Sphingosinicella sp. BN140058: one gene and its partner. The protein of the gene in region 1 interacts with the protein of each later gene in a pairwise test. Links are inferred from orthologs where the notes say so. Each region holds a gene or a part of one and is shown in the gene's direction. Other genes may lie near its edges.

What was found.
Region 2: the proteins of ETR14_RS18780 (region 1) and ETR14_RS14965 interact in binary tests that used the Escherichia coli proteins (3 or more experiments, as listed by UniProt). The link is inferred for Sphingosinicella sp. BN140058 from one-to-one orthologs.

The regions. Positions count from the first base shown.
Region 1 is NZ_CP035501.1:4,176,620-4,185,010, forward strand. Bases 2,658-5,546 are described here. They hold ETR14_RS18780 (ABC-F family ATP-binding cassette domain-containing protein), read left to right. Parts: upstream 2,658-3,112; coding sequence 3,113-4,981; downstream 4,982-5,546. Other genes in these bases: ETR14_RS18775 (NADPH-dependent FMN reductase), read right to left, coding at 2,658-2,869; ETR14_RS18785 (OsmC family protein), read right to left, coding at 5,092-5,520. In the rest of the region: ETR14_RS28500 (AAA family ATPase), read left to right, coding at 1-413; ETR14_RS18755 (helix-turn-helix transcriptional regulator), read left to right, coding at 521-853; ETR14_RS18760 (SRPBCC family protein), read left to right, coding at 859-1,338; ETR14_RS18765 (hypothetical protein), read right to left, coding at 1,363-1,668; ETR14_RS18770 (transcriptional regulator), read left to right, coding at 1,767-2,321; more of ETR14_RS18775, read right to left, coding at 2,318-2,657; ETR14_RS18790 (TIGR02117 family protein), read left to right, coding at 5,688-6,368; ETR14_RS18795 (hydantoinase B/oxoprolinase family protein), read left to right, coding at 6,429-8,391. UniProt on the Escherichia coli protein: Genetic data indicate it may be involved in ribosome assembly or function.
Region 2 is NZ_CP035501.1:3,333,890-3,342,696, reverse strand. What follows is about bases 607-3,911. They hold ETR14_RS14965 (2-oxoglutarate dehydrogenase E1 component), read left to right. Parts: upstream 607-909; coding sequence 910-3,711; downstream 3,712-3,911. Other genes in these bases: odhB (2-oxoglutarate dehydrogenase complex dihydrolipoyllysine-residue succinyltransferase), read left to right, coding at 3,724-3,911; sucD (succinate--CoA ligase subunit alpha), read left to right, coding at 607-848. In the rest of the region: more of sucD, read left to right, coding at 1-606; more of odhB, read left to right, coding at 3,912-5,022; lpdA (dihydrolipoyl dehydrogenase), read left to right, coding at 5,111-6,508; ETR14_RS14950 (PepSY domain-containing protein), read left to right, coding at 6,728-7,435; ETR14_RS14945 (trimeric intracellular cation channel family protein), read left to right, coding at 7,450-8,079; ETR14_RS14940 (GNAT family N-acetyltransferase), read right to left, coding at 8,447-8,807. UniProt on the Escherichia coli protein: E1 component of the 2-oxoglutarate dehydrogenase (OGDH) complex which catalyzes the decarboxylation of 2-oxoglutarate, the first step in the conversion of 2-oxoglutarate to succinyl-CoA and CO(2).

The DNA.
Region 1 (8,391 bases):
GCAAGTCGACTTATGCCGCCAAGACTTACCAGCCGCACGACATCGTTTCGACCGACGCCTTGCGCCTGCAGCTTTACGGCAATCTCGGCCACGCGCCCGAGGCGCTGCGTCGGGTTTGGAAGCTCGCGCACGGTCTGCTCCGCGCCCGCCTCGATGCCGGCGTGTTCACCGTCCTCGATGCGACGAACCTTCGTGCAGAGGACCGACTCCGCGTGCTCGACGCGCTGCCGCGCGGCGTGTTCGCCCGTTACGTGATCATCGACCGCGATCTCGGCGAGAAGCTGCGCGACCGCGACTGGCGCTCCGAGGATCTCGTGATGAAGCAGCACCGCCTGTTCCGCGCCGAGGAGCGCAACATCCTGCTCGGTGACGCGCATCCGTGGGTTCAGGTGCAAGACCGCCGTACGCGGTGAGACGGGCTGCGCTTCCTGCGCGATGGCAGCAAGGGCGCCGACGTAGATACTAAGGTATCTGCCTCAGCATCCTTGACGCTTGCGCATCGTCTGCTTTACTAAGGCGTATGCCTCACCATTCAGCCCCGCTCGATTTGACGTTCCAGGCACTCAGCGATCCGACCCGCCGGGCGGTGGTATCGCGGTTGGCCGAGGGCGAGGCGCCGGTCAGCGTCCTGGCGGCGCCCTTCGACATGGCCCTCCCGTCCTTCGCCCAGCATCTGAAGGTGCTCGAGGAATCCGGGCTCGTGACCAGCGAGAAACGAGGCCGCAGCCGCTGGTGCCGGCTCGTGCGGCCACGCTTCGACGAGGCGGCGGACTGGATGGAAGCCGAGCGCCGGCGCTGGGCTGAACGGCTCGACCGGCTCGAAGCCTATCTCGACACCATGGAAGAGGAGTGAACGACATGGCCGACCCGCTCGAAACCTGGGCGCTCGATCGCGAGATCGTACTGGTGAGGTTGCTCGACCATCCGAGGCGGAAGGTTTTCGCCGCCTGGATGGACCCCGAAGCGCTGGCGCAATGGTACGGCCCAGCCGGCCTCGCCATCGAGACGCATGAAGCTGATATCCGTGCCGGCGGCCACTGGCGGTTCGATATGGTCGGTGCGTTCGAGGGTAGCGAGCAGCGTTTTCCGAACCTGATGCGCTATCTGGAGATCGTTCCCGACGAGCGCATCGTCGTCGATTACGGAACGCCCGATCCGGAAGATCCCGATCGCTTTCGCATGACGGTGACCTTCGACGAGCAGGCGGACGGCAAGACGGTGCTGACCATGCGTCAGCTTCACCCCAGCCCCGAACGGCGGCGGGCCGTGATCGACTTTGGCGCGGTCGGCTACGGCCTGCAGACGCTGGACGGCTTGGCCGGGTGGCTGGACCGCTAATAGGGCCGGCGGCTCACGGGCCGATCATGCCAGGCGATGCGGGGAGGGATCCCCGTCCTCCGCGATCAGCTGGGTTCGCGCTTCGGCGCGTGCCCATGCGTAGAAGTCGTGCAAGCGGGGCGCCGCGTCCGGGAAGCGGCGGGCGAGTTCCCCGAGCACTTCGCTATCAGCCCCCTGGGCGATCAGCGGCACGATCTCGGCGGGCGGCGCCCCGAGACGATCCGCCAGGAGCCGGAAGGTGCGGGCGCGAAGCTTGAATTCGAAGTCGGCCAATCGGGCGGACTCGCGTTCCTCCTTCTTCAGCAGCGATCCGCGCAGATCCCAGGCCATGGACCTGATCTGGGGCGGCACGCGGGTCAATGCAATGTCCGCTCCGGACCGGCGACACCCTGCCATGGACCTTGCGACCTTTCCGGCGTTGAGGCCCCATGCACGTATTCATCGATTTCGAGGCCTCCTCGCTCGGCAAGACCGGCTATCCGATCGAGGTCGGCTGGGTGTTCGAGGACGGCCGGTCCGAGAATCACCTGATCCGGCCGGCGCCGCAATGGACCGACTGGGACGAGCGATCGGAAGCGATCCACGGGATCAGCCGGGACAAGCTGGCGGACGAGGGAACGGCGCACGACGTGGTCGCACGGCGGCTGATCGAGGCGCTGGCCGGCCACCGCGTGTTCGCCAGCGCGCCCTCGTGGGACGGCAAGTGGCTGAGCGCGCTGCTGCGCGCAGCCGGGCTGCCGCGCCACGCGATCCGCTTGAAGGATACCGAACTCGCCCAACATGAAAGCGCGGCGGCGATCCTCACCGGGCTGCTGCCGCCGGCCGAGCGGATGCTCCGGGTCAGCGCGATCCTGGCGCGGGTACGCAGCGACGGCGAGGCGCGGCCGGTCCGCCACCGCGCCGTCGCCGACGCCGAGGAGGAACTCCGCCGCTGGCGTGAGGTGAAGCGGCTGGCGGAAGAGGAAGCCTCGGCCGCAATCTAGCGGGTGCCGACGTAGCGCACGAAGGCGTCGAGATATGCCTGCAGCCGCTCCTCGACGAGGCGGTCGACAAGTTCGCCGTCGGCGAACGCCTTGCCCGCGCCCGAGACGAGCATGCGGCCGCCGTTCCAGGTGTCGCAGCCGAGCGTTCGGAGCACCGGCAGCCAGGCATTCTGGCTGAGGATGGTGCCGAAGCCGCCGAGCGAGGCACCCATGATCGCGACCGGCTTGCCGCCGAAGATGCGGGCAATGTCGGACGACGGCCGCGAGGCCCAGTCGATCGCATTCTTGAACACGCCGGGGATCGAATTGTTATATTCTGGCGAGGCGAGCAGCAGCCCGTCGCAGGCGGCGATCTGCTGCTTGAGAAGAGTGACCGCCGCCGGCAGGCCCTCGGCGGCTTCGACATCGCCGTCGTAGAGCGGGATGCCGGCGATGGTGCCGATCTGGAGCGTCGCGCCGTCCGGCATCAGCGCCGCGGCTCGGCGAAGCAGCGCGCTATTGTACGAGCCCTGGCGCAGGCTGCCGGAGATACCCAAAAGCTTCACCATCGCTCGTTCCTGCTCTCGTCCTTTGAGGTTTGCCGGCCAGTCCTTTGCCCATTTCGTCATCCTCGCGAAAGCGAGGATCTCACGGAGAGTGGGCGCAGCGGCGATCGCTCCCGTCGGCGCCCTTTCCGGCCTGAGATCCCGGCTTTCGCAGGGATGACGAAATCATTTGAGCTCTGCACGATGTCCTTCTTGTGCGGTGCAGTACGGGCTTATCCCGGCCGCCAAGCCGTGCTAGGCGGCGCCATGCTCAATCTGAACGGTATCACCGTGCGCCTCGGCGGGCGAACGATCCTCGACGGCGCCACCGCGGCCTTGCCGCCGAAAAGTCGCGTCGGGCTGATCGGCCGCAACGGCGCCGGCAAGTCGACCCTCGTGCGCGTCATCGCCGGTCTGCTCGATCCCGACGAGGGCAGCGCCGACATGCCCAAGGGCGCCAAGCTCGGCTATATCGCCCAGGAGGCGCCGGCCGGATCGGAGACTCCGTTCGAGACGGTGCTTGCCGCCGATGTCGAGCGCGCCGCCTTGCTTGTCGAGGCCGAAGGCTGCGAGGACATGCACCGGCTTGGCGATATCCACGAGCGTTTGAACGCGATCGACGCGCATGCCGCGCCGTCGCGGGCGGCGCGGATCCTGGTCGGCCTCGGCTTCGACGAGGACATGCAGCATCGGCCGCTCGACAGCTTCTCGGGCGGCTGGCGGATGCGCGTGGCGCTTGCCGCCCTGCTGTTTTCGGCACCCGATCTGCTGCTGCTCGACGAGCCCTCGAACCATCTCGATCTCGAAGCGGTGATGTGGCTCGAGGACTTCCTGCAATCCTATCGGGCGACGATCGTCATCGTCAGCCACGAGCGCGACTTCCTCAACAACGTCGTCGACCACATTCTCCACCTCGATCGTGGCAAGGTCACGCTCTACCCCGGCGGCTATGACGCGTTCGAGCGCCAGCGGGCCGAGCGCCAGGCGCAGCAGGCGGCGGCGCGCGACAAGCAGATCGCCCAGCGCGAGAAATTGCAGGCCTTCGCCGATCGCTGGCGGGCCAAGGCGAGCAAGGCCAAGCAGGCGCAGAGCCGGCTGAAGGCGATTGCGCGGATGGCGCCGATCGCCGAGCTGGTCGACGATCCCACTCTGTCGTTCGGCTTCCCCAATCCGGAAGGGCTTCGGCCGCCCTTGATCACGCTCGACATGGCCGCGGTCGGCTATGGCGAGACGCCGATCCTGTCGCGGCTCAACCTGCGGCTCGATCCCGACGACCGGATCGCCCTGCTCGGCCGCAACGGCAACGGCAAGACCACGCTCGCCCGTCTGCTCGCCGCGCAGCTGCCGCCGATGGGCGGTGCCATGAACGCCAGCGGCAAGATGAAGGTCGGCTACTTCACCCAATACCAGGTCGAGGAACTCGACGGCGCCGACACGCCGGTCCAGCACATGGCGCGGCTCATGCCGGGCGCGACGCCGTCGGCGGTGCGCGCCCAGCTCGGCCGCTTCGGCTTTTCCGGGGACAAGGCGATGACCGAGGTGCGCAAGCTGTCGGGCGGCGAGCGCGCGCGCCTTGCGCTGGCGCTGATCACCCGCGACGCGCCCCATCTCCTGATCCTCGACGAGCCGACCAACCACCTCGATGTCGACGCTCGCGAGGCGCTGGTCCAGGCGCTGAACGATTATACCGGCGCCGTTGTCGTGGTCAGCCACGATCGCCACATGCTCCAGCTCACCGCAGACCGTCTCGTGCTGGTCGAGGGCGGCACCGCCACCGAATTTGACGGCAGCCTCGACGATTACACGACGATGGTGCTCCAGAAGGACAACGGGCCTTCGAAGGGCGAGTCGAAGTCGAGCCGCAAAGACGAGCGCCGTGCCGCCGCCGCCGCCCGCGCCCAGAGCCAGAAGCTGCGCAACGACGCTAAGACGGCCGAAGCGGACATCGCCAAGCTCACCGCGCAGCGCGGCAAGATCGACCAGGCGATGTTCGATCCGAGCGGGGCCGATGCGTCGCTGAGCAAGCTGACGATGACCGAGCTGATGAAGAAGCGCGCCGAGCTGGAGACGAGGCTCGAAGCCGCCGAGGCGCGCTGGCTGGAGCTGAGCGAAGCGCTGGAAACGGCGCTGGGGTAGTGCATGCGAAGGCGTTTTCAGCCCCGGCGAGGGGCTGAAAACGCACCCACCCCTAACCTCTCCCTGATCAGGGAGGGGAACTTGCAGAGCGGAAATGATGTGGGCCTGGCTCAGGTCGTCAGCTTGTGCTCCAGGGTAATCTCGGCCTTGAGCAGTTTCGAGACCGGGCAGCCGGCCTTCGCCCCGGCGGCGATTTCCTCGAATTTGGAGGGATCGATGCCGGGGACGTTGGCCTCAAGGCTCAGGTCCGATCGGGTGATGGCGAAGCCGTCGCCGTCCTTGTCGAGGGTCACCTTTGCGCTGGTCTGCAGCGTGCCGTCGGAATAGCCTTCCTTGGCGAGTGCGAACGACAAGGCCATGGTGAAGCAGGCGGCGTGGGCGGCGGCGACCAGTTCCTCGGGGTTGGTACCGGGCGTGTCGCCGAAGCGGGTTCCGAAATCATAAGGCTGGTCCGAAAGCACGCCGGATTGCAGCGAGACATGTCCCTTGCCCTCACGGCCGAAGCCTTCGTAGCGCGCGGATGCCGAACGTGTAGCCATCTTGTCCTCCTTTGGTGTCCGCTCGACAATGCGGACGACCGCGGTGGCGGCCAAGCGGCATCGCGCCGAAGCGTGGCCGCGATCAGGCGCTCCGTCCTCGGCGCTGCGCGGCGGGACGAGCGCGAAAGCCTATTCTCAACCGGATCGATACTGTTAGTCTGCATGCCATGAAGAGTGCGGTCCGCATCGGCGGTTGGAGTGCAGCCGCGGTCCTCGCGCTGCCAATTCTCTATCTCTTCGCGGCGCTGATCCTCGGCGCGATCCCGGCCAATCGCAGCCGGCAGCCGCCCGAGGCGGACGCGGTCACAATCTACCTGCGCACCAATGGCGTGCACACCTGGATCGTCGTGCCCAAGGTCACCGCGGACATGGACTGGCGGCCTTATGTGCCGGGAAAGCATCTGCGGGATCCGCGCTGGGGTGGCGCCAGCCATGTCGCGCTCGGCTACGGCAACCGCACCTTCTATCTGGAGACGCCGACCTGGGGTGATCTGACCATGAAGAACGCCTTTCTGGCGATGTTCGGGCGGGGCCGAAGCCTGATGCACGCCGATCACATCCACAATCCCAGTGTCGAGGATTGGCAGCGCCCCCTGCGGATCAGCCATGCCGAATATCGCAAGCTCGCCGCCCACATCGCGAGGAGCTTCCAGCGTGGTGCCGATGGCCGCACGATCCCGGTGCTCGGCCGCGGCTATACCGATTCGGACATGTTCTACGAGGCGATCGGCCACTACAATGCCTTCTACACCTGCAACAGCTGGACTGGTGAAGCGCTGCGCGCCGCTGGGATTCGGACCGGGCTGTGGACTCCGCTCTCCCAGAGCATCATGTGGCGGCTCGACTGATCGGCGCGCCCCGGTTCGAAGCGCTTTCGCGGCGCCGCCACTCCGGATAAGCCGCTGCGCATGACGGCAAATTGGACCTTCTCGATCGACCGTGGCGGCACCTTCACCGATATCGTCGCGCAAGCGCCCGACGGGCGGCTGCTGACCCGTAAACTGCTTTCCGAGAATCCGGAGCGCTACGCCGACGCCGCGGTCGCGGGGATCCGCGCGCTGCTGGCGGAGGAGGGCGCGGCGCCGGTCGCCGCGGTGAAGATGGGCACCACCGTTGCCACCAATGCCTTGCTCGAGCGCAAGGGCGAGAAAGTGGTGCTGGCGATCACCGCCGGCCTCGGCGATGCGCTGCGCATCGGCTACCAGGCACGGCCGGACATCTTTGCCCGGCGGATCATCCTGCCGGACACGCTCTACGGGCGCGTCGCCGAGATCGACGAACGCGTTAGCGCCGACGGCACCGTGCTGCGGCCGCTCGACCGCGAGGCGGCACGGCGCGACCTTCAGGCAGCCTATGACGACGGCTATCGCGCGGTGGCGATCGTGCTGATGCACGGCTGGCGTTTCACCGCCCATGAAGCCGCTCTGGCCGAGATCGCCGGCGAGATCGGCTTCTCCCAGATTTCCGCGAGCCACAGGGTCGGGCCTCTGATCAAGCTCGTCGGGCGCGGCGATACCAGCGTCGTCGACGCCTATCTCTCGCCGGTGCTGCGCCGCTATGTCGACCGGGTCGTGTCGGAGATCGGGGCCGAGACTCGCTTGCTGTTCATGCAGTCGAGCGGCGGGCTCACCGACGCTGCCGCCTTTCAGGGCAAGGACGCGATTCTCTCCGGACCGGCCGGCGGCATCGTCGGCATGGTCAAGACTGCGGAAGAAGCCGGCTTCACGCGGATCATCGGCTTCGACATGGGCGGCACCTCGACCGACGTTTCCCATTATGCCGGCGGTTACGAGCGCACCAACGAAACGGTCGTCGCCGGCGTGCGGGTGCGCGCGCCGATGCTGGAGATCCACACGGTGGCGGCCGGCGGCGGCTCGATCTGCCATTACGATGGCGATCGCTTCCGCGTCGGACCGGACAGCGCCGGCGCGGTCCCGGGCCCGGCCTGCTATCGTCGCGGCGGACCGCTGACCATCACCGATTGCAACGTCGTGCTCGGCAACATCCGGCCCGAGCATTTTCCCAAGGTGTTCGGTGCCGCCGGCGACCAGCCGATCGACGCCGCGGTGAGCCTTGCGCTGTGCGAGGAGATCGGCCGCCGTGCCGGCCTCGATGCGCGGGCGGTTGCGGAGGGTTTCATCCGCATCGCCGTCGACAACATGGCCAATGCGATCAAGCGCATCTCCATCGCCCGCGGCCACGACGTCACCCGCTACACCCTGGTCTGCTTCGGCGGCGCCGGCGGGCAGCATGCGTGCCTGGTCGCGGACGCGCTCGGCATCGGCACGGTGATGATCCATCCGCTTGCCGGCGTGCTCAGCGCCTACGGCATGGGGCTCGCCGACATGGTGGAACTTCGCCAGCGCACCTTCGGGCAAGGCCTGGACGCGACGGCGGCGCTGGAAGCGATGCTGGACTCGCTTGCCGAGGAGGCGGAAGCGGCGCTGGCCGCGCAGGGGGTGGCGGTAGAGGCGATCGAGACGCACCGCCGCGCGGCCTTGCGCTACGACGGCAGCGACAGCGTACTGGAAGTGGCGGTCGGTACGGCGGAGGCGATGCGTTCGGACTTTGAGGCGGCGCACAAGGCTCGGTTCGGGTTCGTGTCGCCTGGCACCAAGGTGGTCGTCGAGACCGCGATCGTAGAGGCGGTGGGAAAATCCTCCCCGGTACCGGGAGGGGGACCAGCCGAAGGCTGGTGGAGGGGCAGCCTCGGAGCCGGTGCCAGCCCCTCCACCGCCGCCTGCGGCGGCGGTCCCCCTCCCCGTACCGGGGAGGATCTGGTGGTCGACCGGGGGACACTTGCTTGTGGCGCCAGCATTTCCGGACCCGCACTGATCATCGATCCGTCCGCGACGACGGTGGTCGAGCCGG
Region 2 (8,807 bases), 840 kb from region 1 along the record:
CCCAGGGCTTCACCGGCAAGCAGGGGACCTTCCACACCGAACAGGCGATCGCCTACGGCACCAAGGTCGTCGGCGGCACCTCGCCCGGCAAGGGCGGCCAGACCCATCTCGGCCTGCCCGTCTTCGACACCGTGCTCGAAGCGCGCGAGAAGACCGGTGCCGACGCCAGCGTGATCTACGTGCCGCCCGCAGGCGCCGCCGACGCGATCCTGGAGGCGATCGACGCCGAAATCCCGCTGATCGTCTGCATCACCGAAGGCATTCCGGTGCTCGACATGGTCCGCGTCAAGCGCGCCCTCGACGGCTCAGCATCGCGGCTTATCGGCCCGAACTGCCCGGGCGTGCTGACGCCGGGAGAGTGCAAGATCGGCATCATGCCGGGCAACATCTTCAAGAAGGGCTCGGTCGGCGTCGTCAGCCGCTCCGGCACCCTCACCTACGAGGCGGTCTTCCAGACGTCGAACGCCGGCCTCGGCCAGACCACCGCAGTCGGAATCGGCGGCGATCCGGTCAACGGCACCAATTTCATCGACGTACTCGAGCTGTTCCTTGCCGACGAGGCGACCCAGTCGATCATCATGATCGGCGAGATCGGCGGCTCGGCCGAAGAGGAAGCGGCACAATTCCTCAAGGACGAGGCAAAGCGCGGCCGCTCCAAGCCGACCGTGGGCTTCATCGCCGGCCGCACCGCCCCTCCGGGACGCCGCATGGGTCATGCCGGCGCGATCGTTTCCGGCGGCAAGGGCGGCGCCGAGGACAAGATCGCGGCCATGGAAGAGGCTGGAATTCGCGTCTCGCCGAGCCCATCTGAGCTCGGAAAGACCCTCGTTGGGCTGCTTGGCGTCTAAAGAGGGATAGAGCGGGGCGCACGGGCGTTCCCCAAGAGACATTCTCAAGAAGGCGGTAATCGTGGATAATTTCGGCGGCGGCGAACGGGAACAAGGCCCCAGCTGGGCGCGCGACAATTGGCCGGTCACGGATCTCGATCCGGTCAATGCCGGGCTCGATCCAACCTTGATGACGATCGAGAAGGTCGCATCGAAGGCGAAAGCCGCCGCTGTCGCCGCCGGAAAATCCGATGCCGAGGTCGAGCAGGCGGCGCGCGACTCGATCCAGGCGATGACGCTCATCCGCACCTACCGGGTACGGGGCCACCTCGCCTCCGATCTCGATCCGCTGGGCCTCGCGCAGCGTGATCTTCCCGCCGATCTCACCCCGGAGTTCCACGGCTTCACCGGCGCCGCACTCGATCGCAAGGTCTTCGTCGGCGGCGTCCTGGGTCTCGAATGGGCCACGGTGCGCGAGCTGGTCGATGTCCTGCGCGCCAATTATTGCGGCAAGATCGGCTTGGAATACATGCACATCAACGATCTGGAGGAACGCCGCTTCCTTCAGGATCGGATGGAAGGCCGCGACGCCGAGATCCGCTTCACGCCGGAAGGCAAGCAGGCGATCCTCACCAAGGTGATCGAAGGCGAGCAGTGGGAACGCTTCCTCGCCAAGAAATATGTCGGCACCAAGCGTTTCGGCCTCGATGGCGGCGAATCGATGATCCCGGCGCTCGAGGCGGTGATCAAATATGGCGGCCAGCGCGGCGTCGAGGAGATCGTCGTCGGCATGGCCCATCGCGGCCGCCTCAACGTCCTCTCGAACGTGATGGGCAAACCTTATCGCGCCATCTTCAGCGAGTTTGCCGGCGGTGCGTCCAATCCGGCCGACGTCGGTGGATCGGGCGACGTCAAATATCATCTCGGCACCTCGTCCGACCGCGAGTTCGAGGGCGTGCGCGTCCACATGTCGCTGCTGCCCAACCCAAGCCACCTCGAAGCGGTCAATCCGGTCGTGCTCGGCAAGGCGCGCGCCCGCCAGGTGGCGCGCGGCGACAACGAGGGCACCAAGGTACTGCCGGTGCTGCTGCACGGCGATGCCGCCTTCGCCGGCCAGGGCATCGTCGCCGAGTGCCTCGCTTTCTCGGGCCTCCCCGGTTACGGTTCAGGCGGGACCATCCACTTCGTCATCAACAACCAGGTCGGCTTCACCACGTCGCCGCAATTCGCGCGTTCGTCGCCCTACCCGTCGGACGTCGCCAAGATGGTCCAAGCGCCGATCCTGCACGTCAATGGCGACGATCCGGAGGCGGTCACCTTCGCCTGCAAGCTGGCGATCGAATACCGCCAGGAGTTCAAGCGCGACATCGTCATCGACATGTGGTGCTATCGCCGGTTCGGCCACAATGAAGGCGACGAACCGAGCTTCACCCAGCCGCTCATGTATGCCGAGATCCGCAAGCACCCGCCGGTCTCGGAGCTCTACGGCGCCCGTCTGGTCGCAGAGGGCGTGATCGACGACAAGTGGGTGGAGGGCCGGGTTGCGGAATTCACCGGCGTGCTTGAGAACGAGTTCGAGGCGGCGAAATCCTATCTGCCCAACAAGGCCGACTGGTTCGAAGGTCGCTGGAGCGGCATCGGTCGACCGGAAGGCCCCGAGACGGAGCGCCGCAACGCCGAGACCGGGATCGAGGCGGACGTCGTCGCCGAAGTCGGCAAGGTGCTGACCACCGTTCCTGAAGGTCTGACCGTTCACAAGACGCTGCAGCGGATCATCGACGGCCGCCGCCAGATGTTCGAGACCGGCCAGGGCTTCGACTGGGCGACCGGCGAGGCGCTCGCCTTCGGCACGCTGGTCCGCGAAGGCTATCAGGTTCGCCTGTCCGGCCAGGACAGCGGCCGCGGCACCTTCAGCCACCGCCATTCGGTCTGGGTCGATCAGACGGACGGCCACAAATATGTCCCGCTGACCCAGGTTGGATCCGGCCGCTTCGAGGTTCGCGACAGTCCGCTGTCCGAATATGGCGTGCTCGGCTTCGAATATGGCTATGCGCTGTCGGATCCACACACTCTGGTGCTTTGGGAGGCGCAGTTCGGCGATTTCGCCAACGGCGCCCAGGTGATGATCGATCAGTTCATCGCCAGCGGCGAGGCCAAGTGGCTGCGCGCCAACGGCCTCGTGATGTTGCTTCCCCACGGCTATGAGGGTCAGGGCCCCGAGCACAGCTCGGCGCGGCCGGAGCGCTATCTGCAGCTCTGCGCCGAAGATAATATGCAGTTCGCCAACATCACCACGCCGGCCAATTATTTCCACATCCTGCGCCGGCAGATGCACCGCGATTTCCGAAAGCCGCTGATCATCATGAGCCCGAAGTCGCTGCTCCGCCACAAGCTGGCGGTGTCGAGCGCGGAGGACTTCACCGGCGACAGCCACTTCCGGCGCCTGCTCTCGGATCCGAATGGGCCGAGCGAACAAAACGTCAAGCGGCTGGTGCTGTGCACCGGCAAGGTCGCCTACGAGCTGATGGAAGCTCGCGACAAGGCTGGCGACACCAATGTGTCGATTGTCCGCGTCGAGCAGATCTACCCCTTCCCGTCCGAGCCGCTGGTCAAGCGCCTCAAGGCGATGACCAATCTGGAAGAGGTGGTCTGGGCCCAGGAAGAGCCGAAGAACAATGGCTATTGGACCTTCGTCGAGCCGTTCATCGAGCAATGCCTGGTCGAGGCCGGCGTCAAGCCGAAGCGCGCCCGTTACGCGGGACGCGCCGCCTCGGCCTCGCCGGCGACGGGTCTCGCCAAGCGCCACGCCGCCGAGCAGGCGGCGCTGATCGCGGATGCACTCGGTCATGGCGGCGATGCCGTCTCGCAGCGCAAAGCCGGATAAAAAGGGAGTAGAATGGCCACCGAAGTTACCGTCCCGACGCTCGGAGAATCGATCACCGAAGCGACGCTTGGCCAGTGGCTGAAGAAGCCCGGCGAGCCGGTGAAGGCCGACGAGCCGATCGCCAGCCTGGAGACCGACAAGGTCGCCGTCGAAGTTCCCTCGCCCGTCGACGGCGTGATGGGTCAGCAGGTCGTCGCCGAGGGCGACACAGTCGCGGTCGGTGCGCTGATCGCCCGCATCGAGGCAGGCTCGGGCGGCGCTGCCGCGGCGCCGGCCGCTGCTGCGCCGGCAGCCGCAGCGTCGGCTGCGCCCGCGCCCGTTCCGGCCGCGGCTCCCACCGCCGCCCCTGCCTCCGGTCCCGGTGAGAACATCGCCGCGCGCGAGGACGAGTCGCATGACGGCGGGCCGCTCACCCTGTCGCCCTCGGTGCGCCGGCTGGTGCTCGAATTCGGCCTCGATCCCTCGAAGATCAAGGGCAGCGGCAAGGATGGCCGGCTGACCAAGGACGACGTGCTCGCCGCCGCCAAGAGCGCGCCCGCCCAGGCGCAGAATGCTGCGGCGGCACCGTCGCAGAGCGCCCCTGCCCCTGCCCCGACCGCCGGCGGCACCGAGCGGCGCGAGGAACGGGTCCGCATGACTCGTCTCCGCCAGACGGTCGCCCGCCGCCTCAAGGAAGCGCAGAACACCGCGGCGATGCTGACCACCTTCAACGACGTCGACATGACGGCGGTGATGGAGGCGCGCGCGCGCTACAAGGATCTGTTCGAGAAGAAGCATTCGATCCGCCTCGGCTTCATGGGCTTCTTCGTGAAGGCCGCGGCGCTTGCCGCGCGCGACGTGCCCTCGGTCAATGCCTCGATCGAAGGCGACGAGATCGTCTACCGCGACTATCTCGACGTTTCGGTCGCCGTGTCGGCGCCGAACGGCCTCGTCGTCCCGGTGATCCGCAACGCCCATGCGATGGGGTTTGCCGAGATCGAGAAGACGATCGCCGATTTCGGCAAGCGCGCCAAGGACGGCACGCTGACCATGGCCGACATGCAGGGCGGCACGTTCACCATTTCGAACGGCGGGGTGTTCGGATCCCTGCTGTCGACACCGATCATCAACCCACCGCAATCGGCCGTGCTCGGCATGCACCGCATCGAGGAACGCCCGGTGGTCCGGAACGGCCAGATCGTCGCCCGTCCGATGATGTACCTGGCGCTCAGCTACGATCACCGGCTGATCGACGGCCGCGAGGCAGTCACCTTCCTCGTACGCATGAAGGAAGCGCTCGAGGATCCGACGCGCCTCCTCATCGATCTCTGAGAAGAACACACCATATATCCGGCATGAACCGGACGCGGCGAGGTCGGACGGAGTGCCGGCCTCGCATCGCGACAGAAGGAAGCGAGACATGGCAGAGACCAATTTCGACGTGATCGTGATCGGCGCGGGGCCGGGCGGCTATGTGGCGGCGATCCGTGCTGCGCAGCTCGGCCTCAAGACCGCCTGCGTCGAGAGCCGAGAGACGCTCGGTGGGACCTGCCTCAACGTCGGCTGCATCCCGTCCAAGGCCCTGCTCCATGCCTCGGAGCTGTTCGAGGACGCCAATCACGGCACCCTTGCCAAGTTTGGCGTCAAGGTCGGCTCGGTCGAGCTCGACATGGAAACGATGCACGCCGAGAAGGCGAAGGCGGTCAAGGAACTGACAGGCGGCATCGCCTTCCTGTTCAAGAAGAACAAGATCGAGTGGCTGAAGGGTCACGCGGCTTTTACCGGTGCCAACAGCATCGATGTCGCCGGTACCGAGTACACCGCCAAGAACATCGTCATCGCCACCGGATCGTCGGTGACTCCGCTGCCGGGCGTCACCATCGACAACGAGGTGGTGATCGATTCGACCGGTGCGCTGGCACTGCCCAAGGTGCCCAAGCACCTGGTGGTGATCGGCGGCGGCGTGATCGGCCTCGAGCTCGGCTCGGTCTGGCGGCGCCTGGGTGCGACCGTCACCGTCGTCGAATATCTCGATGAGATCCTTCCCGGCATGGACGCCGAAGTGCGCAAGGAGGCGCGCAAGATCTTCAAGAAGCAGGGCTTCGACATCCGCACTTCGACCAAGGTCACCGGCGTCACCCGCAATGGCGACGGCGCCGTCGTTACCCTCGAGCCCGCCGCCGGCGGCGCCGCGGAGACGATTGAAGCCGATGCGGTGCTGGTCTCGATCGGCCGCCGCCCCAATACCGATGGGCTCACGCTCGACAAGGCCGGCGTGCAGGTCAATCAGCGCGGCATGATCGAGGTCGATCATGATTTCGCCACCCCGGTGCCCGGCATCTGGGCGATCGGCGACGTCACGCCCGGCCCGATGCTCGCCCACAAGGCGGAAGACGAAGGCATTGCCGTCGCCGAGAACATTGCCGGCCAGACGGGGATCGTGAATCACGAGGTGATCCCGTCGGTCGTCTACACCCATCCGGAGATTGCCGGGGTCGGCCGCACCGAGGACGACCTCAAGGCCGCGGGCGTCGATTACAAGGTCGGCAAGTTCCCGATGATGGCGAACAGCCGCGCCAAGACCAATCGCGACATGGACGGCTTCGTCAAGGTGCTCGCCGACGCCAAGACCGACCGGGTACTCGGCGTTCACATCATCGCCACCCTCGCCGGCACGATGATCGCCCAGGCCGCCCAGGCGATGGAATTCGGCGCCACCTCCGAAGACATCGCCTACACCTGCCACGCCCACCCGACCCATTCCGAAGCGATCAAGGAAGCGGCGATGGCGGTGCAAGGCCTGCCGATCCACATCTGATGCTCTCAGATCCTCCCCGCCCGCGGGGAGGGGACCGCCCAAGGCGGTGGAGGGGGTTCCGAGACCCACCCGGCACCCCGATTTCTTGACGCAGCGTGGGTCTCCGCACCCCTCCACCACCGCCTGCGGCGGCGGTTCTCCTCTCCGTTCGCGGATAGGATCTGACTGGCAGTTCGTTCCGCGCCTGCCTAAGCTCCCGCTCCACTTCGGGGGCACCGCATGAACGTCCGTCAACAGCTCCGCCGCTGGCATATCTGGCTCGGCTGGATCGTCGGCCTGCCGCTGCTTGCCTGGACCACGAGCGGGCTGGTGATGGTCGCCAAGCCGATCGACGAGGTTCGCGGCGCCGATCTGCTGACGGATGCGCCGGTCCTTCCATCGGGCCTCGTCCCGGCGCCGCCGGCGATCGGGCCGCGTCCGGTGCGCTCCCTCAGGCTCGAGCAGCGCAGCTTTGGGCCGCGCTGGATCGTCACTTATGCGGACGGCGAGTCGCGGGTGGCCGATCCGGCGAGCGGACGCCTGCTTCCGCCACTCACCGCCGCCGACGCAGCGCGCGAGGTTGCCGCGCGCTACACGGGCACATCCCCGATCACGGTCGTCGATCGCACCGACCGCGCCGCGCCGCCGATCGATCTTCGTCGCCCGATCGAGGCGTGGCGAGTGAGCCTGGCCGACGGTACCCGTTTCTACGTCGACGCGGCGACCGGCGAGATCGTCGCCCGGCGTACCCGCTGGTGGCGCTTCTACGACTGGATGTGGGGCCTCCACATCATGGATCTCGAAACCCGCGAGGACAGCCACAACCCGCTGGTCATCGGCTTCGGCATCGTCGTCCTGCTGACCACGATTATGGCGCTCATCATGCTGCCGCTCACCTTGCGCCGTCGCAGCCGCAAGAATGGCGACGCCGCGACAATGCGTTCGTGATAGGAACCGGCCGCATGCCGCCGCTCCCGCTGCCCCCGGTCATCGACCCTCTGCTCGCCTGGTTGGACTGGGGCGGAGTTGCGGTGTTCGCACTTTCGGGCGCACTGGTCGCCGCGGCCCATCGCCAGACCCTGGTCACCTTCATCTTCTTCGGAGTGATCACCGGCGTCGGCGGCGGTACGGTCCGCGACCTGCTGATCGGTGCTCCCGTCTTCTGGATCCATCAGAATGCGACGATCCTGATCTGCGTGGTCGCCGCCTCTCTCGTCTGGCTGCTGCCGGCCCGGATCTGGCGTGGAACCACTTTGCTGTGGCTCGATGCGGTAGGGCTTGCCGCCTATGCGACCTACGGCGCCGCGAAGGGGCTCGCCTTCGGCGTCGCGCCGATCCCCGCGATCGGCATGGGGGTGCTAACCGGCTGCCTCGGCGGCATCGTCCGCGACGTGCTCGCCGGCGAGCCCTCGATCCTGATGCGGCCCGAACTCTACGTCACCGCAGCGGCCCTCTCGGCCGCCCTCGTCGTGGGGCTGGTCACGATCGGAGTGCATGGCGGGGTCGCCGCATTGATCGCCGCCGTGGCCGGCTTTGCCCTGCGGGCCCTTGCCATCGCCCGGAAATGGTCGCTTCCCGCCTATGAGCGCTGACAGCCGATCTTCTGCCACGAAAGAACGCCGTTCGGGCTGAGCTTGTCGAAGCCCTCTCCTTCTTTCTCTCAGGCGGGACAAGTGAGGGCTTCGACACGCTCAGCCCGAACGGGAACAAGAAGCGGGTGGTGGTTACATATGCGGGATCGGACCCGGATCGCTCGGCCGGTTGCCGACGGATTACCGCCGCGGCCGGCTTAGCCCTGCGCGCAGTCGCTCACCGTCTGCAAGCGCTTAGAGCAAGCCTCTTCATACGCAGAACACCGTTCGGGCTGAGCCTGTCGAAGCCCTTCCCTTCTTTCGTCCAGGCAGGAGAAGTGAGGGCTCCGACACGCTCGGCTGGACGAAATTCAAATAGCGGTGATCGTTACACATTCGCCAGCGGGCGCGGCTCGCGCGGCGGAGTCGCGGCGCGTGCGAGCGGTCGCTGCCACAGGCCGACGTCGATCCAGCGGCCGAGCTTCCAGCCGACTTGGGCATAGGTGCCGGTCTGGACGAAGCCGAATCGTTCGTGGAAGCCGACGCTGTCCGAATTGGGCAGGCTGATCGCGGCGATCGCCTGGGTGAAGCCCTGCGCTTCGAGCGCGGCGAGCAACGGCCGATAGAGCAGGCTGCCGACGCCGCGGCGGCCACCGCCCTGCCGCACGTAGACCGTGGTCTCGACGCTGAACCGGTAGGCCGTCCGCGCGCGAAAGGCGCAGGCATAGGCATAGCCCGCGATCGTGCCG